Regions from separate parts of the uncultured Phyllobacterium sp. genome, predicted to be linked through region 1. Evidence: predicted binding sites of a transcription regulator. Region 1 holds the regulator's gene; each other region holds the start of a gene.

Region 1 (6,889 bases):
TCGGCTACAGCGCCAATGCCAATGCCCGGCGCCTTGCCATCGGCCGCATCGGCGCCATCGGCATCCTGATGCCGCGCGACCGCAGCGAACGTTTCGGTCCGCATACGAGCGAGTTCTTTTCCGGTCTGGCCGAGCAGCTGTCGCAGCACGAAATGGACCTGCTGATGAGCCCGAGCATCAACAATGACGAGCTTGCGGCCTACCGGCGGCTGATTTCCAGCAAGCGCGTGGACGGCATCATCGTCACCGGCCCCACCCTGATGGACGAGCGGGTCGCCATGCTGACGGAAGCGAAATTTCCCTTTGTGCTGCACGGACGAACCAATATCGCCGCCCCGCATGCCTGGCTCGACATCGACAATGCCGGCGCCTTCCGGCAGGCGGCATCGCACCTGATCGATCTCGGCCACCGGCATATCGCGATGATTGACGGGCTGAAGGGCCACACGTTTTCCGAACACCGCGAAATGGGTTATCGCGAAGCATTGCTGGAGCGCGGCATTGCCGTTGATCCGCGCTTCATCGTGCATGAGCGTTTTTCCGACGAAACCGGTTTTCATGAGGCGCAGCGGCTCTTGTCCTATACGCCGCATCCGACCGCCATTCTCGCCGGCTCGATGATGACGGCGCTCGGCATTTTCCGCGCCATCCGTTCAAAGGGCTATGAACTCGGCAAGGAAGTCTCGGTGATCGCCCATGACGACGTGTTCCCCTACCTCAATGCCAGCAACATGGTCCCGGCCATGACCACCACCCGGTCGTCGATCCGCTCCGCCGGGTCGCGTATCGCCGAATTGCTGGTGCGTGTCCTCGACGGCGAACCGGTCGAGAACATCCACGAGATATGGCCGGTCGAACTCATCCTGCGCCAGTCCAGCGGTCCGCCCGTCGCCCCGCGCCGGTGAGTGCCTAGCCCAATTCGAAGGTTGTGATGCCAAAAATCCGGTCGAGCGGCAATTCGGGCGCTGCTCCGCGATACATGCGTGCGGTTTCGAACACCGGCGCCAGACCGTACCGGTCGCAAAGGCGCCGCGCGGCCCCATTGGTCCCGGGAATATCCAGAAAGACCTGCGCATTCCCGGCTGTTGCTGCGAGGGATTGAAACAGCCGGTCGGCGATCTCTTCTGTTTCGGCAAACAAGGGACCGATTTTGCAGCCCTCGCGGCATGCACGCACGACGCCATACCCCGCGATTTTTCCGTCGGCAATACAGGCCAGGCCGTGGCGGGAGCCGGACGGGCCGAGCCAGGCACGGATAAACGATTCCCGTGGTTCGGGATTGAATTGACGGTCATAGGCAGCGACAGCACCGATCCATTGCGCATCGATGGCGACGATATCGCCGCTGACGGTTGCCCTGCAGCCGGGCGCGCCGCCATAGCGGTAATTCGCATGGGCATAGACAAATCCCGACTTCCGATAGTTTTCCTGCTGGGCAACGACACCATCAAGACCGACGGTCTGTCCGGCAAATCCGCTCAGCACGCCCTGCCAGAGCGACCAGCCGAAACCCAGACCGCGCGATTGCGCACGCACCATGTAGAAACCGAGAAAGCCGTAGTCTCGCGCATAGCGGACCAGCGAGACCGCTGCCGTCAACTCACCATTCACCTCAAGCACGTGATAGCCCTTGGGGTCCGCGGCCCAGAATGCGTCCGCATCGTCCAAACCGGGGTTCCAGCCCTCGGCGGCTGCCCAGTCGATGATGGTGGCAAGGTCATGGCGCTCGGCGATTCGGATGAAAGCTGTCATGATATTGTGATATCCAACTGGAAACTGACGCAACAGCGCCCTGAATGGGCGCATTTCTGCCCGCACATGCTTCGTAACCAAGCTTCCAGCATTGCCGCAACGGAATATTAAGCACTTGTAGAACAATGCTGGAACAGATAGTGTTTGTTCTGGTTTTGTTTTTCCGATTCCCTGCTAAAGGATCGCCGATGCTCACGCGTAAACAACATGAACTTCTTCTCTTCATTCATGAGCGTCTGAAGGAGACGGGCATTCCGCCATCCTTCGACGAAATGAAGGATGCGCTGGATCTGGCCTCCAAATCCGGCATTCACCGGCTGATCACTGCGCTGGAAGAGCGCGGCTTCATTCGCCGGCTTGCGAACAGGGCACGCGCGCTGGAAGTCCTGCGCCTGCCGGACTCCATCGCACCCGGCCTCAACAGCCAGAGAAAGTTCGAGCCGAGTGTCATCGAGGGCAGTCTCGGACGCAATATTGCGCCGCCGAAGCCGCAGCCGCGCGCCTCCAACGATATGGACATGCCTGCCAATGTCAGCATTCCGGTCATGGGCCGGATTGCCGCCGGTGTGCCGATTTCCGCCATCCAGAACCAGACTCACATGCTGAGCCTTCCGCCAGACATGATCGGCAGCGGCGAACATTACGCGCTTGAGGTCAAGGGCGACTCGATGATCGAAGCAGGCATTTTCGACGGCGATACCGTTGTCATCAAGCGCGGCGACACCGCAAGCCCCGGCGAAATCATCGTGGCGCTGGTCGATGACGAGGAAGCCACCCTCAAGCGGTTCCGCCGCAAGGGTGCCTCGATTGCCCTGGAAGCCGCCAACCCAGCCTATGAAACGCGGATTTTCGGACCGGACCGCGTGCGGGTGCAGGGCAAGCTCGTCGGCCTGATCCGCCGTTACTGACCGGCCGCCGCGTCCCGTTCGGCATTGTTCGGGACGCTTTCGATCGCATGGGCCTTGCGTGAACGCTCCGGCCGGTTGCGCGCCGCATTGGAATGGGTGCGGTACTTGTTCCAGGGTCGGTCGGGCGGACCGATCGCCCAGGTCAGGCGGGCCGACTGCACCCTTTGCTCCAGCGCTTCTCCGGCTTTCGATAGATCCGTCACGTCACCCTGCCCTTGCCCGCCGGAGCCGAACCGGATTTCGGCAGCACCGTTCAAGGCGAGATCACGGCGCGTGATCACCATCGGGCCGGGAACGGGGCAACCGGTATCCACGCCGGCAAAGCTTAGCACGACAATATTCCCCTCGCTGCAGGCGGCGTTCCTTTGCGCTGGATCATCCGTATAGGCAATGATGAGACCGCCCGGTTCGCGCGCCAGACAGAGCTTGCCGGCGCATTCGAAGACACCCTCCGCTGCCTCTTTGCCGATCCCCGCCGGTTTGACGATCTGTTCCAGCCCAAAGCCCTGCCGCCAGTTGTTCAACGTGAAGGCGCCGCCCTGCGGGCGATTGATCATCAATGCCGTGCCATTGCGCACACCGGCCAGCCGGCCATCCTCGGACAGGACGACATCCGGCGGCGCTGTGCGCGCCATGATCAGGACGGCCGCAGCAAACAGCGGCAGGCTGCACAGACGCAACCACGACGACAGGAATATCAAGATCACAAGTGCCGCGCTCATCAGGATCAGGCTCGGCTGCGGCATCGGACCGAGATTGCCCGAGGGCGAGAGTGCGGCAACGTGATGGGCAATGAACACTACCAGCTCGATGCCACGCTCCATGACGGCGAACGACAGGAAATCCAGATCGAACGGCATCAGCAACAGCGAAAGTACGGCGAAGGGCATGACCAGAACCGAGACCACGGGCAAGGCAAATGCGTTGCCGATCAGTCCGAGCGGTGCGGTATTGTTGAAATGATAGGCGGCAAAGATCGCGCTGGCCGAACCGGCGACCAGGGATGTCAGGGCGACATCACTGATATGATCGCCGATCTTGCCGGGTAGCCGCAACAACAGGCTGTTGCCGGATGCACGCCGGGCATTCCCGCCGGCCTTGCGCGGCGACCACCAGCCGTAGAATGCGATCAGTGCGGCGGTGGCCGAGTAGGACATCTGGAAGCTTGGCCCCATCACCTCGTGCGGCGCGATGGCAATGGTTACCAAGGCGGCCAGGGCAACGTTGCGCAGCGACAGCGCCGCCCGGTCTACGGTCATGGCGACAAGCATGACTGCCAGCATGACAAAGCTGCGCTGGGCCGCCACGTCGATCCCCGAGAGCATCAGATAGAATGCCGATGCCAGCAGCGCCGCGCATGCCGAAAATTTCTTGATGGGATAGCGCGCAGCAAAGTCCGGAAAGAAGGCCATGCTTGCACGCAACGAGCCGATGACGATCCCGGCCACGAGCGCCATGTGCAATCCCGAAATGGAGAGAATATGCGACAGGCCGCTCAACCGCATGGCGTTGTTGGTGGCCTCGCTGATGCCATCACGCTGGCCGGTGATCAGCGATGCGGCGATGGCACCGGCTTCTCCCGGCATGTAACCGAGGATACGATCGGTGAGTGCCTGGCGCATCGCAGCGACGGCAAACAGCGTTCTGGTTGTCAAATCAGCCGGTTCCGGCAGAGAGGCTGCTTCGGGCTTGCCAAGAAAGAAGCCGCTGCCGCCGATGCCCCTGTAGTAATTGTGGAAGGCAAAGTCATAATTGCCCGATCGCACGGGACCGGATGGCGGGCGCAGATGCACCAGACCGCGCAGCCCCCTGCCTGTGGCAGCTTCAGGTGGCAGGGCGCGGGCCGATACAACCAGCCTTGCCGGGGCATAGCGCAGCTGCGGGCGCTCCGTGGCTATCACGTCCATCGTCACGCGCCAGCCGCCCCGCTCGGCGCGGTTGATCGCGACGATGCGGCCGGTCAGCCGCGTGGTGACGGCGGAGCCGAGCATTGGCGTATCCAGACGCAGCGTTTCCAGCTTGGCGCAGAGCATGCCTATGACAACCAGCACGGCGGCGGAAAGGCACATCCCGGTCAAATGCCGCTCGCGTGCCAGGAGTTTGAACCCGGCAAGCGCGGTCAATCCGAAGAGCATGGCGCTCAGCCGCGGTTCCACCGGCAAGCTGAAATAGACAATGGCGCCACTGCCGGCAAAAACCGGAACGAACAGGAAAAGGCTGCCGCGATCATAATCCCGCCCGCATGCCCGGGAAACGGCCGGGAGCAAATCCTGCCCCAACCCCATGCGCCGGCGCAGCGCTGCGGACAGACTCACGCCTCGCCGGGTGACGGCAACATTTTGGGATATTTGGGTCGCAAGACCCGGCTCATCGTCCGCCGGACGATCAAAAAACTGCCGTTCACTCGTTTGTGTACTGGTGCCGGGCCCCTGCATTTGCCTCCAATTCTGCCAATGCCCTTGCACGACAGCGCTCCTATGCTACATCAACGCCAGATCAAATCGATTGGATGTTAGGCTAATGGCCGAGACGTCTGTTGGAGTCCTTATGTCGTCACCTGTTGTTACCCGTTTTGCACCCTCCCCGACCGGATACCTCCATATTGGCGGTGCCCGCACGGCCCTGTTCAACTGGCTTTATGCCAAGCATACGGGCGGCAAGATGCTGCTGCGCATCGAAGACACGGACCGGGAACGCTCCTCGGAAGCGGCTGTCACGGCCATTCTCGATGGCCTGAAGTGGCTGGGCCTCGATTGGGATGGCGATGCGGTGTCGCAATACGAGCGCGCGCCCCGTCACCGGGAAGTCGCCGAAGAGCTGGTCGCCAAGGGCAAAGCCTATTACTGCTACGCCTCGCCGGCAGAGCTTGAGGAAATGCGCGAAAAAGCCCGCGCCGAGGGCCGCCCGCCACGCTATGACGGCCGCTGGCGCGATCGCGATCCGAAGGAAGCCCCTGCGGGCGTCAAGCCGGTCATCCGCATCAAGGCACCGCAGGACGGCGAAACCCTCGTGCGCGACCTCGTACAGGGCGATGTGCGCTTTCCCAACAAGGACCTCGATGATTTCATCATCCTGCGCTCCGACGGCAACCCGACGTATATGCATGCTGTCGTGGTTGATGATCATGACATGGGCGTCACCCACATCATCCGTGGTGACGATCACCTGACCAATGCGGCGCGCCAGGCCATCATCTATGATGCGATGGGCTGGGATATCCCGGTGATGGGTCATATTCCGCTGATCCACGGTGCGGATGGGGCAAAGCTGTCGAAGCGTCACGGTGCGCTCGGCGTCGAAGCCTATCGCGCCATGGGCTATCTGCCCGCCGCCCTGCGCAACTATCTCGTCCGCCTCGGCTGGAGCCATGGCGATGACGAGATCATGTCCGATGCGCAGATGATCGAGTGGTTCGAGATTTCCGACATCAATCGCGGCGCATCGCGTTTTGACTTCCAGAAGCTCGAAGCGATCAATGGTCACTATATGCGGTTCTCCGCCGATGCCGATCTGGTCAAGGCGATGATCGACATCCTGCCGGAAATCGAAGGCGGCGCGGACATTCTGTCGCGGCTGAACGAGCGGACCCGTCAGCAATTGCTGGCGGCAATGCCCGGCCTGAAGGAACGCGCCAAGACGCTGGTCGAACTGGCGGACAGTGCGAAATACCTGTTTGCGCAGCGCCCGTTGGCATTGGATGAAAAGGCAGCCGGCCTGTTGAATGAAGAGGGTTTGAGCGTGCTTTCCGGCGTTCTTCCGGCGCTTTCAGCTGTCAACGATTGGACCGCTGAAGCATTGGATGCAGCGGTGCGGGTTCATGCGGAAAACACCGGCTTGAAACTCGGCAAAATCGCCCAGCCCCTGCGGGCGGCACTGACGGGAAGAGCAACATCTCCGGGGGTTTTCGACGTGCTGGCGGTGCTTGGCCGCGAGGAGTCACTGGGGCGTATCGAAGACCGGATAAAAGGTTAATCCGTAGCCTCGACGGTGCATTTTTTGCATTGCAACATTGTGCCGTTCGGCTACGGTGTCGTGCCTGAGAAAATCAGGATAAAGACCTTGCAAAGAGGTCAAGGCTTTGGGCCAGTGTGCTGAACGCAGAGGTCAGAAAATAACCTGCCTGGAAGGAACATCCTGTTTCAAAGGCATACTGGAATATGAAGTAACTCGTGTGCTTTCACTTCCGAAGTTCGACGAGAGTCTACTGCTCAAGCAGCGAACTTCGGAAT
Region 2 (6,889 bases), on a different contig from region 1:
TCGTCGACATGGACACAAGGCGGATATGGCCGGGATCAACCGAAGCCTCTTCGACAATGCGCTCGACCGCGCCGGAGATGCCGACACTCAGATCGTGGCGTGTTGTCAGAGCCTTGGCCTTGGCGATAACGCCGCGCGCCTCCGACCAGAGAACCGCATCCGTATAGGTGCCGCCCGTATCAATACCGAGGAAAATTGCGTTCTCTACCTGTGAATCAGCCATGATGCCCTGCGCCGTTTGTGGCAGGGTTATCCCATGACGGCACCAACGACTAGCGTCATTCCGACCATTTGCCGCCGCAACAGCACAACACTGCCGGAACCATTCAACTCCTGCTACGTTGACGCGTGGGAAAAGGGGGCTTCTATGGCATCACAATCTGGCAGTCATGCGGGATCGAAGAAGGTTATCTATGCCGCCATCCTCGGCAATCTTCTGATCGCGGCAACCAAGTTCATTGCCGCCTTCTTCACCGGTAGTTCCGCCATGCTGTCGGAAGGCGTTCATTCGCTGGTGGATACGGGAAATGGCGGCCTGCTTCTCTACGGCCTGCGGCGGGCCGCCAAGCCAGCCGACAAGGCGCATCCGCTCGGCCATGGACGCGAGCTTTACTTCTGGAGTTTCATCGTTGCGCTGCTGGTGTTTGCCGTGGGTGCCGGTGTCTCGTTCTATGAAGGCCTCATCCACATTCTTGAGCCGGAGCCCGTCGCCAATCCCACTGTCAATTATGTCGTGCTTGGCTTTGCGCTGCTGTTCGAGGGCATCTCATGGACAGTCGCGCTGAAAGAATTCCGAACCATGAAAGGCAAACTCGGTTACCTCGAAGCCGTGCAACAGAGCAAGGACCCGAGCGTCTTTACGGTCCTGTTTGAGGATACGGCTGCGCTGCTGGGACTCATCGTAGCGTTTGCCGGCATTTCAGCGGCGCAATTCTTCGACATGCCCGAATTCGACGGGGTTGCCTCCATCGGCATTGCCATCATCCTCGGTGCAACCGCAATTTTCCTCGCCCGGGAAAGCAAGGGCCTGCTGATCGGCGAGTCGGCGCTGCCGGAAGCGGAACAGCAGATTCTTGATATTGCGGGCAAAGATCCGGCCATTCAGCAGGCAAACGGCGTGCTGACCGTCCATATGGGACCCAAGCAGATCGTTGCCGGGCTCAGCATTGAATTTGAGGATCGTCTTACCGCACCCGAGATCGAAGCCTGCGTCGAGCGTATCGAAACAGCAATCCGTCAGGCCAACCCGGACATCGTGTCCGTCTTCGTCAAACCGCAGACTGCAAGTACCTGGAAGACGCGGCGGCAAAAAATCGTTGAGGGCTAATCTTCATCCACCACGCGCAGGCGCAACTGGCCCGTTGCCGATGCTGCCGACCTGTTGGCATCCGGCCCCTTCGCGGGTTCGCCGGCCGCCGGATCGACAAACTCCAGCGCCTCGATCTTCTGGCCGCGCTTCGTCACCTTGCTGGACGAGACGAGAATATCGTCAATATCCTTGCTCGCCTGACCGAAATGCGTCTGCAGTCGCCGGACCCGGTCGTCCAGGCGCCCGACATCTTCCATCAGGCGGATCACCTCACCCTGGATGAGATGTGCCTGCTCGCGCATGCGCACATCCTTGAGCACCGCCTGAATGACCTGAATGGACAGCATCAGCAGCGACGGCGATACGATGACGATGCGCGAACGATGGGCTTTCTGCACAACGCCTTCGAAATTCTCGTGGATTTCGGCAAAGATGGATTCCGACGGCACAAAGAGAAATGCCGTATCCTGGGTTTCGCCATTGATCAGGTATTTCTCTGAAACATCGCGAATATGGATTTCGATATCCCGGCGAAACTGGGCAAGCGCCAGTTTCTTCGTATCCGGTGTCTCGGACTCGCGGATGGCGTTCCATGCTTCCAGCGGAAATTTGGCGTCGATGACCAGATTGGGGGCGCCATTCGGCATGCGGACGATACAATCCGGCCGGCTTCCATTGGAAAGCGTAGCCTGGAACTCATAGGCCCCTTGCGGCAAGCCATCGGCAATGATGGTTTCCATGCGCGCCTGACCGAAAGCGCCGCGCGTCTGCTTGTTGGCGAGAATCGCCTGCAGCTGGACAACCTGTCCGGCCAGCGACTGGATATTGTTCTGCGCGGTATCGATGACCGCCAGCCGCTCCTGCAATTTGGCCAGATTTTCATGGGTCGACTGCGTCTGTTCCGTCATGGTCTGGCCGATGCGGCTGGTCATGCCGTCAAGGCGTTCGCGGATCGACTGGTTGAGCTCCGCCTGGCGCGAACCGAAAAGTTCCGCCATGGTCTGCATGCGGCCCTGCATCTCTGACTGGCTCTTCAGGATCTCGGCCATCCGCACTTCCGCATCACGCGCACGGTCTTCCGCCTGGAATTCCGCGATCAGCCGTACCCGTGCCGAACGCCACAGCGCGATCCCGCACAGGACAATGGCAAGTGCAACGATGACAGCCGCCATTACCAGTGCAGTACCGACCGATATCGACGTGGCACCGAGCTGAAACAGTGGCTGGTCGAGTGAATGTGATGTTTCCATGGGAAGCAGACTAACCGATTCGGATGGCAAATGTGAGATCAAAACGAGAACATTTTCACAAATGCCATTTATGCCGGGATTGACGGTTGAAAGCCGAGATATTAGGTGATGCTCATGTCTATCAAACCGCTTGTCATTCTTCCCGATCCGCTGTTGCGCCAGGTTTCCAAACCCGTGGAGCGCTTTGATGCCGATTTGCGCAAATTCTCCAACGACATGCTCGACACCATGTATGACGCGCCGGGGATCGGCCTTGCCGCCATTCAGGTGGCGGAACCGCTGCGCATGCTGGTGATCGACCTTGCCAAGGAAGACGAACCGAAGGCACCCCAGGTTTTCATCAACCCTGAGATTTTGTCGTCGAGCACCGAACGCAACGTCTATGAAGAAGGCTGCCTGTCCATTCCGGATTATTATGCGGAAGTGGAACGTCCGGCAAAAGTGCGCGTTGCCTATTTCGATATCGAAGGCAAGAAGCACGAGATCGAGGCGGACGGTTTGCTGGCAACCTGCCTTCAGCACGAGATCGACCACCTCAACGGCGTTCTGTTCATCGATTACATCTCGCGCCTCAAGCGTGAAATGGTGGTGAAAAAGTTCAAGAAGCTTGCCAAGGATCGCGTTCCGAGCCGGCTGGCGGTGTAAGCCATGAGCCTGCGTATCGTCTTCATGGGAACCCCGGAATTCTCCGTGCCGGTTCTCAACGCGCTCATTGGCCAGGGCCATGAGATCGTCGCCGTCTACAGTCAGCCGCCGCGTCCGGCAGGCCGGCGCGGACTGGAACTGACCCCCTCGCCCGTTCATCGCAATGCCGAAGAATTCGGCATTGAAGTGCGCACGCCCAAAAGCCTTCGCAGCCCCGAGGAACAGCAGGCGTTCCGCGATCTCAATGCGGACGTTGCCATCGTGGTGGCCTATGGCCTGATCTTGCCTACCGCCATTCTCGAAGGCACGCGCCTTGGCTGCTACAACGGCCATGCCTCGCTTCTTCCGCGCTGGCGCGGCGCCGCACCGATCCAGCGGGCCATCATGGCGGGCGACAGCGAAACCGGCATGATGATCATGAAAATGGATGAGGGGCTGGATACCGGCCCGGTCGCCATGGCCGAAAAGGTCAAGATCACACCCGACACGACCGCGGGCGAGCTGCACGACCAGCTCAGCATGATCGGCGCCGACCTGATGGTGCGCGCCATGGCCGCGCTGGAACGGGACAGCCTCACCCTGACACCGCAATCGGAAGACGGTGTCACCTACGCGTCGAAGATCACCAAGGTTGAAACCCGCATCGACTGGACCCTGCCGGCCATTGACATCCACAATCGTATTCGCGGTCTGGCACCGTTTCCGGGCGCCTGGTGCGAGATGGAGATCGGTGACGGCCTCGAACGCGTCAAGTTGCTGCGCTCGCTGCTTGCAACCGGTGCCGGCGTGCCGGGCACGGTGCTTGATGACGATCTGCGCATTGCCTGCGGAGAAGGTGCAGTGCGTTTGCGCGCGCTGCAGCGGGCGGGCGGCAAGGCGATGGACGGGCAGGAATTCCAGCGCGGCGCCAAGATTGCGCAAGGGGCAAAGCTGCCATGAGCAGCATCACCATTCGTCGCGTACAGCCCGCGGACCGCGCGTTGATCTCCGCTATCGTCGAAGACGCTTTTGCGGGACCGGATGAGGCAAGGCTGGTCGAGCAACTCAGTAGCAACGGCGATATCGTGCTCGAACTGGTTGCGGAGTTCGGTGGTGCCCTGGCGGGCCACATCCTTTTTTCAAGGCTGCGCGTTGAGAATGGAACCAGCTTTGACGCGGTTGCACTGGCGCCGCTCAGTGTCGTCTCAGGTCACCAGGGCAAAGGCGTCGGATCGGCACTGATCAGGGCCGCGCATCAGGAATTGGTGCTCATGGGCGAAACCCTTTCCATTGTCCTCGGCGATCCCGCCTATTACGGCCGCTTCGGCTATACGAATGCACGGGCATCGGGTTTTGCCAGCCAATATCAGGGCGAGTATCTCCAGGCGCTGGCTTTCGCTGATGCACCTCTGTCGGGAACGCTGGTCTATTCCAGAGCGTTCGAGGGCCGTTGATGCCGCGCTACAAGCTCACCATCGAATATGACGGCACCCCCTATGCGGGTTGGCAGCGACAGGAAAACGGCCATACCGTTCAGGCAGCCATCGAGCAGGCCATCTTCAAGTTCTGCGGCGAAACCATCTCCCTTGGCGCAGCGGGCCGCACCGATTCCGGCGTGCATGCGATTGCCCAGATTGCCCATGTGGATCTGACCAAGGACTGGAGCAGCGCCAAGGTGCGCGAGGCGCTCAACGCCCATCTGGTCGTGGCCGGAGAAACGGTCGGGATCATCAATGTCGAGCGGATGACCGAGAATTTCGATGCGCGTTTCTCCGCGACGGGCAGGCATTATCTTTACCGTATCATCAATCGCCGTCCGCCAGCACCGCTGGAAGCATTCCGCGCGTGGTGGGTGAAGAAGCCGCTCGATGCGGTGGCAATGCACGAGGCGGCACAACGGCTGGTCGGAACCCATGATTTCACGACCTTTCGCGCCACCCAGTGCCAGGCAAAAAGCCCGGTCAAATCGCTCGATCACCTCAGTGTGCTTCGCAACGGGGAAATCATCGAAATCAGGGCATCCGCGCGCTCGTTCCTGCACAACCAGATCCGCTCATTTGCGGGAACGTTGAACGAAGTGGGTTGCGGGCGCTGGACAGCCGATGATGTGAGCGATGCCCTTGCGGCCCGGGACCGCAAGGCCTGCGGCCCTGTCGCGCCGCCTTACGGGCTCTACCTCGTCGGCGTGGATTATCCGAGTGTGACCGGCTCCGGCATGGCAATGCCCAGCACACTCTGAAGAACAACCACCAGAACAATATATCCCGTGACCAGAATGGCGAAGAACGCAGTCGTATAGGCATAGGTTTTCTTCAATGCCACATGCGTCAATCGATAGGTCAAAACAAGCGCAACGGCGTTGAGGACGAGGTCGACACCCAGCGAGAGCTGCGGCCGGGTCGGCATGAAAATATGAACCAGTGTGGCGGGCACAACCAGCCAGTTCACCAATGCGGAACCCCAATTGCTGGTGATCACATAGACACTGAAACGGTTGCGCAGGCCAATTCGCGGTGCAACAAAAAGCAGCACCACCAATGGCAGGACCCACGCGGTCAAATCGACAAAGGCGATCCGGCCGATCAGGGACAACCGGGTTCCGGTTTCTGGCCGGAAGGCCACCGCATCATTGGCAAAAACAATCCAGCTCAAAATCAGGGGTGGCAGCGACACCGTGATGGCCTGGAATGATTGCCAGAAACCGTCTTCGGAAAGGTCGAACAATTCCAGACCGTCGGCATGGCCGTTCATGATCCGCCACGAGCCCCAGAAATAACGCTGGATGTCTTCAAAATTCAGCATGGTCGCTCAGGCAAAAAAGTCGGCAATGAACCGCTCGTAAATTTGTGTCAGCGTTTCCAGGTCTGCGACCGCCACGCGCTCATCCACCATGTGCATGGTCTGCCCCACGAGCCCGAATTCGACCACCGGGCAATAATCCTTGATAAAGCGCGCATCGGAGGTGCCGCCCGAGGTGGACAGCTGCGGCCGCTTGCCGGTCACGGCCTCGACCGAAGCCGTCAGCGTGCCGATAAGTTTTTCATCATGGGTGAGAAAGACGTGGCTTGGCCGGTCGCGCCAGACAAGCTCGTAATTGACCGGCGTTTTCCGGCCCGGCCGCAGCTTGCGGCGTCCGGATGCCTTGTCGAGACGGTTGTGGATTTCCGCCATCAGCGTCTCATCGGTCCATGTGTCGTTGAAACGGATATTGAACGTTGCGGTTGCCTTGGCCGGGATGACGTTCACCGCCGGATTTCCGACATCGATCGTCGTGACTTCCAGGTTGGTCGCCTGAAAGTTCTTCGTCCCCTTGTCGAAAGCGGGATAAAGCAGGCTGTCCACCAGCGTCACCAGCCCGCGAACCGGGCTGTCTGCCAGATGCGGATAGGCCGCGTGCCCCTGGACGCCATGGACGGTGATTGTTCCCGAAAGCGAACCGCGCCGGCCGATCTTGATCATGTCGCCAAGCTTGTCGGGATTGGTCGGCTCGCCGACGATGGCCGCATCCCAGGTTTCGCCCCTCGCCTTGGCCCATTCTAGCAACTTGCCGGTACCGTTGATCGACGGGCCTTCCTCATCGCCGGTGATCAGGAAGGAAATCGAGCCCTTCAACGCACCGTTCTTCGCGATATGGCGGGCAACGGCGGCGGCAAAGCAGGCGATGCCGCCCTTCATGTCCACCGCACCGCGACCGTACATCTCGCCC
Region 3 (6,889 bases), on a different contig from region 1:
GCTTGAAGTGATGAAGGAACTGGGCGGCAAGGTCGATATCGTCGTGTCCGACGTGGTGATGCCGGAGATGGATGGCCCGACGCTGCTGCGCGAACTGCGCAAGGAGTACGGGGATATCAAGTTCATCTTCGTTTCCGGTTATGCGGAAGACGCCTTTGCCCGCAACCTGCCGGAAGATGCCAAATTCGGCTTCCTGCCAAAACCCTTCTCGCTGAAGCAGCTGGCGACGTCGGTCAAGGAAATGCTGGAAAGCGAATAGAGGACGCACTTGATACTTCGAGCGTTTTCGAAGCATCCTTGCCGTGGATAGGCCAGTATCGGCCCGGAAGCAGCCACGGAAGAATGCCATGTCGAACACCGCCAGATTTGCCGAAATCGCCGCGCTGGCCGGAGATCCCGGCCGCGCCAGCATGCTCACGGGCCTGATGGATGGACGCGCGCTGACCGCGGGCGAACTGGCGCAGCTTGCCGGGATTACGGCCCAGACGGCCAGCAGCCATCTGATGCGCATGACGGAGGCCGGGCTTCTGCAGGTGGAAAAGCAGGGCAGGCACCGCTATCACCGGCTGGCATCACCAGCGGTTGCGCAAATGATCGAAAGCATCATGCAGATTGCAACACCCGGCACGCCCAGCAAGACCGTGCGCACCGGGCCGCGCGATGCGGCCTTGCGCGCGGGGCGCACCTGCTATGACCATCTGGCGGGGAAACTGGGTGTGTCAATTGCCGACGCGCTGGTCGGGGCCGGGCATCTGGAACTCGGGTTTGATGCGGGTGAACTGACGGATAGCGGCCTGTCGCTTTTCGACAGGCTGGGCATGGATATCGGTGCGATCCATCAGAAGAAGGGGCGCATCCTGTGCCGTCCCTGTCTCGACTGGAGCGAGCGACGCCCGCATCTGGCCGGTGCCATCGGTGCCGCATTGTGCAGTCACTGCTTCGATAAGGGGTGGATCCGGCGCGCCGACGGCACGCGCGCCGTATCCGTGACGCCGAACGGCCAACGGCATCTGCGTGAAGCCCTCGGCGTCAACCTGATGTAGATCGGGATTAAGAGGTGCGTGGTTCGACAAGCTCACCATGAGGGAAGTGGTTTGGCTGCAAGGCTACTAGGAAACATTGCAGGATTAGCTCCCTGCAACCTACTCCATCCCTCATGGTGAGCTTGTCGAACCACGCGCCCATATGGCAGGGCAGCCTTCGATGTGCTGCCCTTAACGCTGTTTAGACGTGTTTGGTGATCCCGCCATCCACGCGAATGTTCTGCCCCGTGATGTAGCCCGCATCGTCCGACAGCAGGAACGCGGTTGTCTTGGCGATCTCGTTCATGGTGCCGACGCGTTTCATCGGGATGCCGCTCTCGGTGCCCGGCTTGTGATCGAGGCTGTCGATAAAGCCGGGAAGCAACGCATTCATGCGGATATTGTCGGCGGCGTAGCGATCCGCGTAGAGTTTTGTATAGGCGCCGACGGCGGCGCGATAGGCGCAGGACACCGGGAAGACGAGGCTTGGCTCGAAAGCGGCAAAGGTGGTGATGTTCACCCAGGCGCCTTTGCCCTGCTTGAGCATATAGGGTGTGACGAGCCGCGCCATGCGCACGACGCTCAGCACCATCAGATCATTGCCAAGCGCCCATTTCTCGTCGGTGATGTCGATGAGGTCACCCTTCGGCGGATGGCCCGTATGGTTGACCACGGCGTCGATGCGCCCATAGGCTTCCGCTGTCTTGGCGACGAGCGTTTCCAGATCCTTGGCTTCTCCAGCCGAACCCTTGATGCCGATTGCACCCAATTCCGCTGCCAGCTCGATGGCGCTGCCGGACGGCGACATCAGGCCGAGCCGGTAGCCTCTGGCGTGCAGCTCGCGCGCTATGCCTGCGCCCATGCCGCGTCCGCCGCCGGTGATGATTGCTACGGGTGATTGTGAGGTCTCAGTCATGCGAAATCCTGTCGGTGTCGTTTGGGTGCGGCGGAGCATGTTGGAATAAGACCGGCGGCGCAAACGAATTCCGCCCGGCATATTCGTCAAAATTTTTGAACCGGGATCAGGTTTTGAATCAGAAACTCTCTTGAAATCACTGATATTGTGGTGAAAGATGGCGGTATGATCCGTCGTTCGAATATCATGATGCTTGGTACCGCACTCCTTTTCAGGGGTGGTGGAGGGCTGTTGCGCTGACGTCGACGCGATCTTTCACCAGACCCTGCCACGAGGCGAGCAGGGTCTGACCTTCGCTCTCCTCGAACAAACGGAGAGCAAGATGCAAGACCAACCTTTATCACCACCCCACGATAGCGCATTCTCGATCCGGGCGGCGCGTGCCGCCGATTTTGAACAGATCAACACATTGACCAATTTACCCGGTTTTCGTGCCGGTACTTTACGCCTGCCCTTTCAAAGTGCGGAGCAGACCCGCAAATGGCTCGAAAGTCTGGGCGCGGGGACGACAAGCATCGTTGCCGAGATCGATCAACAGATCGTTGGCCACGCGGGCCTGCATCGCTCCGATGGCAGGCGGGCCCATACGGCGCATCTCGGGCTCGGCGTGCACGACGATTTCACCGGGCACGGCATCGGCAAGGCGCTGCTGCTTGCCCTGATCGATGCGGCGGACAACTGGCTCAACATCCGGCGCCTGGAATTGACGGTCCATGCCGACAATGTCAAAGCCATCGGTCTCTACGAAAAATGCGGCTTCGAGCGGGAAGGCGTGCACCGGGATTATGCCTTCAAGAACGGGCGATTTGTCGATGCCCTGGCCATGGCGCGGCTACGGCTGATTTAGCCGTTTGCTTTCCATATTTTGCCGTATTCGATGCTATATTTCGCAACATTTCCAACGGGGACCTGATTCCATGATCAAGAAGTTTGCCATCGGCTGCCTTGCCGCGACGTTTTTGGCCGGTTGCACCACCACCGATCCCTATACCGGCGAGCAAAAAATATCGAATACGGCCGGTGGTGCGGCAATCGGCGCAGCGGTTGGTGCGCTGGGTGGTCTCGCCGTTGGCGGCGGTGGCAAATCCGGCCGCAACGCGGCGCTGATCGGTGCCGGTATCGGCGCGCTGGCCGGCGGTGCCGTCGGCAATTACATGGACCGCCAGGAATCGGAGCTTCGGGCCCAGCTGCAGGGCACGGGCGTATCGGTGACCCGTAACGGCGACCAGATCATCCTGAACATGCCGTCGAACATCACGTTTGCTACCGACCAGGATGCGGTGAAGCCGCAGTTCTTTGCAACGCTGAATTCGGTTGCAGTGGTGCTGCGCAAGTTCGACCGGAGCATCATCGATGTCTATGGCCATACGGACAATGTCGGCGGCCAGCAGTACAACCAGCTTCTGTCCGAGCGCCGCGCGCTGTCTGTTTCGAACTACCTGACCCAGCAGGGCATCGACAACCGGCGTTTCTCCGTTCGCGGCTTCGGCATGGACCGGCCGATTGCTTCCAACAATTCGGAAGCCGGCCGGTCGCAGAATCGCCGCGTCGAACTGCAGATTTCGCCGCTTACCTGACCAGTGTCAGGGCGACAGCAATGCGCGCTGCAAGGCGTGCATTGTTTTCCACCAGGGCGATATTCGCCTTCAGGCTTTCGCCCTTGGTGATGTCGAGAATTTCCGAAAGAAGATATGGCGTTACGGCCTTGCCCGTGATGCCATTTTTTGTGGCGCGCGACAGGGCTTCACGGATATATCCGCCCATGATGTCGGCCGGAATTTCGCTTTCCAGCGGAATAGGGTTGGCGATCAGCATGCCGCCGTTGACGCCGATGGCGCTGCGCGTTGCCTGGAACCTGGCGATGGCTTCCGGCGTGTCGAGACGCAAGGGGGCCTTGAGATGCGACTGGCGCGACCAGAAGGCCGGCAGAACATCCGCTCCATGCACCACAACGGGTACGCCTTTGGTTTCAAGCACTTCCAGCGTCTTTTCAATATCCAGAATCGCCTTGGCGCCCGCCGAGACGACGATCACCGGGGTGCGGCCCAATTCTTCCAGATCGGCCGATATGTCGAAACTGGTCTCCGCGCCCATATGCACACCGCCGATGCCGCCCGTGGCAAACACCTTGATGCCGGCCATGTGTGCGGCCAGCATGGTGGCGGCAACGGTGGTGCCGCCGGTGCGGCCTTCCGACAGCGCAAACGCCAGATCGGCACGCGACAGCTTCATGGCGCCCTTGACCTGCGCCAATGCCTCGCGTTCCTCGGCCGAAATGCCGATCTTCAGGCGGCCATCGATGATGGCGATGGTCGCCGGGACTGCGCCACCATCGCGGATGATCGTCTCGACATCGGCGGCCATGCGGCTGTTGTCCGGGTAGGGCATGCCGTGGGTGATGATCGTGCTTTCCAGCGCCACCACCGGCTGCCCGGCGGCAAGTGCTTTCTGCACCTCCGGTGCAATGTCGGTGAACGGGTTGAGAGCTGTTGTGGTCATGGTTCTTTCCTTTGTCGTATCAGGCCGTTGGCTCATGCGAGCGGGATGGCCTCCGGTATGGTCGCGAGGGCCGCGTCGAAAATCCTGGATGTGAAGATCGGCGTTGCCGAATGGGTTTGCAGTGTCAGCGCCGAGGCGGCAAAGCCTTCGCGCACGGCGTCCTCCAGGGGAAGGCCGCGCATCAGCGCCGATATGGTGCCGCCGGCCAGCGCATCACCCGCGCCGGTCACGTCGGCAATACCGGTCAGCGCTGGCGGAAGAAGGGAGAATGCACCGCCGCTGGAATAGACCAGCGCAGCCTGCCCGCCATTGCTGACAACGGCAGTGTGCAGACCCTCTGCCGTCAGGGCGCGGTGCAGATCGGGCAGGCTGGCATCGGCGCCCAGTCCCGTCAGCGCAAAGGCTTCACGCCGGTTGAGGAACAGGCAGGCGAGATCGCCGAGAACCGGCCGCAACCGCACCGCCTTGGCCGGGGAAATCGCCAGCGCATAGAGCGGTTTGCCGCCGGCAAGCTCGGCCAGTTTCTGCAACGCTTCCGACGGCAGATTGGCATCGCCGAAACCCGCATCGGCAGCATCGAGGGAATCGCGCCCCTTGCGCCGCCGCAACTGCCGGGGCAGGGCGAGTTCATACAGCGCCATGTCGGCAATGGCCGCCACCACATCGCCCTGTTCATCGAGGATCGCCGTATAGCTCGGGGTCGCCCGGTCGATGAACACGGCGGAACTGTCCTTGATTCCGGCGGCCTCAAAGGCGGCGCCGATGACATCGCCAACCCGGTCGCCGCCGCGCACCGACAGCATTTCAGCCCGCACACCGCGCCGCACGGCAAGGCGCAAAGCATTGAACACGCCGCCGCCAGGCTCTTCGCGCATGATGCCGGGGTTGGACGCGCCGGGAATGAAGGGAACGCTGCTCTGGCCGCGCCGGTCCATATGGGCGCCGCCGACAGCAAACAGCAGCGGTGTGTAATCCTGAGTCATGGTTGGTGGCTTTTGCTGAACAAAATGATCGGTTGCAAGACACTTGGTCCTTTCCTTCTCTAGATGGCCTGCTGCCCCGACGCAATCGCCGCAACGATTCGAATTTGCCGGCCGCGGTTTTCCCGTCCATGCTGCCCGAACACGAGGAACATGTGGACAAGCGCAGGCAGCCAACTTTCGGAACATTTTAAGAACATTTTTGTGTTATTATTGTTTTTCAATGGCTTGTACATATTGCCAAATGAGAACAAAACAGATACAAATATCTTCAAAGGCCGGAGCATCCGGGCTTCATGGATAGCACAGGGGTAGTGTAACATGGCTCAAAATTCTTTGCGGTTAGTTGAGGGTAATTCGGTGGATAAAACGAAAGCGCTGGATGCGGCATTGTCACAGATCGAGAGAGCCTTTGGTAAGGGTTCGATCATGCGGCTTGGACGCAATGAGCAGGTTGTGGAAATTGAGACGGTTTCGACCGGGTCGCTTTCCCTGGATATAGCCCTTGGCGTCGGCGGTCTGCCGAAAGGCCGCATTGTCGAGATTTATGGGCCGGAAAGCTCGGGTAAGACAACCCTGGCGCTGCATACGATTGCGGAAGCCCAGAAGAAGGGCGGCATCTGCGCCTTTGTCGACGCGGAACATGCGCTGGACCCGGTCTATGCCCGCAAGCTGGGCGTGGATCTGGAGAATCTTCTGATCTCGCAGCCTGATACGGGCGAGCAGGCGCTGGAGATCACCGATACGCTGGTGCGTTCCGGTGCGATCGATGTTCTGGTGGTCGATTCCGTTGCCGCCTTGACCCCGCGTGCGGAAATCGAAGGCGAGATGGGCGATTCTCTCCCCGGCCTGCAGGCCCGCCTGATGAGCCAGGCGCTGCGCAAGCTGACCGCATCCATTTCCCGCTCCAATTGCATGGTTATCTTCATCAACCAGATCCGCATGAAGATCGGCGTGATGTTCGGTTCGCCTGAAACCACGACGGGCGGCAATGCGCTGAAATTCTATGCTTCAGTGCGTCTCGATATCCGCCGCATCGGTGCGCTGAAGGAACGTGATGAGGTGGTCGGCAACCAGACCCGCGTCAAGGTGGTCAAGAACAAGCTTGCGCCCCCCTTCAAGCAGGTCGAATTCGACATCATGTATGGCGAAGGTGTTTCCAAGACGGGCGAACTGGTCGATCTCGGCGTCAAGGCGGGTATCGTTGAAAAATCCGGTTCGTGGTTCTCCTACAATTCCCAGCGTCTGGGGCAGGGCCGCGACAACGCAAAGCTCTTCCTCAAGGACAATCCCGAAGTGGCCAATGAGATTGAGCTGGTCCTGCGCCAGAATGCCGGTCTGATTGCCGAGCAGATGCTGGACAAGGGCCCGGACGATGTCGAGGACAATGACGGACCCGAGGCCGCCGAAGGCTGATCTCCCAGGACGGACCGTTCCGGTCCGCAATTCAAACCCGCATCCGGCCGCCGGAT

Evidence for each region. Region 1 encodes LexA, which represses DNA repair genes until DNA is damaged. Its sites were predicted from a motif close to TGTTCNNNNTGTGTTCNG; they were not measured.
Region 2: the regulator LexA is predicted to act here: its motif matches at 2,594-2,611, upstream of RDL77_RS03365 (DNA recombination protein RmuC).
Region 3: the regulator LexA is predicted to act here: its motif matches at 5,599-5,616, upstream of recA (recombinase RecA).

Annotation. Positions count from the first base shown of each region.
Region 1 is NZ_CABSQF010000045.1:9,870-16,758, reverse strand. Features, by position in the region: gene RDL77_RS20555 (substrate-binding domain-containing protein) at 1-905, shown strand, start outside; gene RDL77_RS20550 (GNAT family N-acetyltransferase) at 910-1,752, opposite strand; gene lexA (transcriptional repressor LexA) at 1,941-2,660, shown strand; gene RDL77_RS20540 (ComEC/Rec2 family competence protein) at 2,654-4,975, opposite strand; gene gltX (glutamate--tRNA ligase) at 5,208-6,632, shown strand.
Region 2 is NZ_CABSQF010000003.1:192,787-199,675, forward strand. Features, by position in the region: gene RDL77_RS03355 (hydantoinase/oxoprolinase family protein) at 1-223, opposite strand, end outside; gene RDL77_RS03360 (cation diffusion facilitator family transporter) at 368-1,327, shown strand; gene RDL77_RS03365 (DNA recombination protein RmuC) at 1,324-2,559, opposite strand; gene def (peptide deformylase) at 2,674-3,204, shown strand; gene fmt (methionyl-tRNA formyltransferase) at 3,214-4,143, shown strand; gene RDL77_RS03380 (GNAT family N-acetyltransferase) at 4,140-4,637, shown strand; gene truA (tRNA pseudouridine(38-40) synthase TruA) at 4,637-5,422, shown strand; gene RDL77_RS03390 (hypothetical protein) at 5,374-5,985, opposite strand; gene dapE (succinyl-diaminopimelate desuccinylase) at 5,992-6,889, opposite strand, start outside.
Region 3 is NZ_CABSQF010000010.1:9,893-16,781, reverse strand. Features, by position in the region: gene cckA (cell cycle histidine kinase CckA) at 1-259, shown strand, start outside; gene RDL77_RS08205 (helix-turn-helix transcriptional regulator) at 348-1,043, shown strand; gene RDL77_RS08200 (SDR family oxidoreductase) at 1,225-1,938, opposite strand; gene RDL77_RS08195 (GNAT family N-acetyltransferase) at 2,261-2,785, shown strand; gene RDL77_RS08190 (OmpA family protein) at 2,856-3,515, shown strand; gene RDL77_RS08185 (pseudouridine-5'-phosphate glycosidase) at 3,508-4,437, opposite strand; gene RDL77_RS08180 (carbohydrate kinase family protein) at 4,470-5,420, opposite strand; gene recA (recombinase RecA) at 5,739-6,833, shown strand.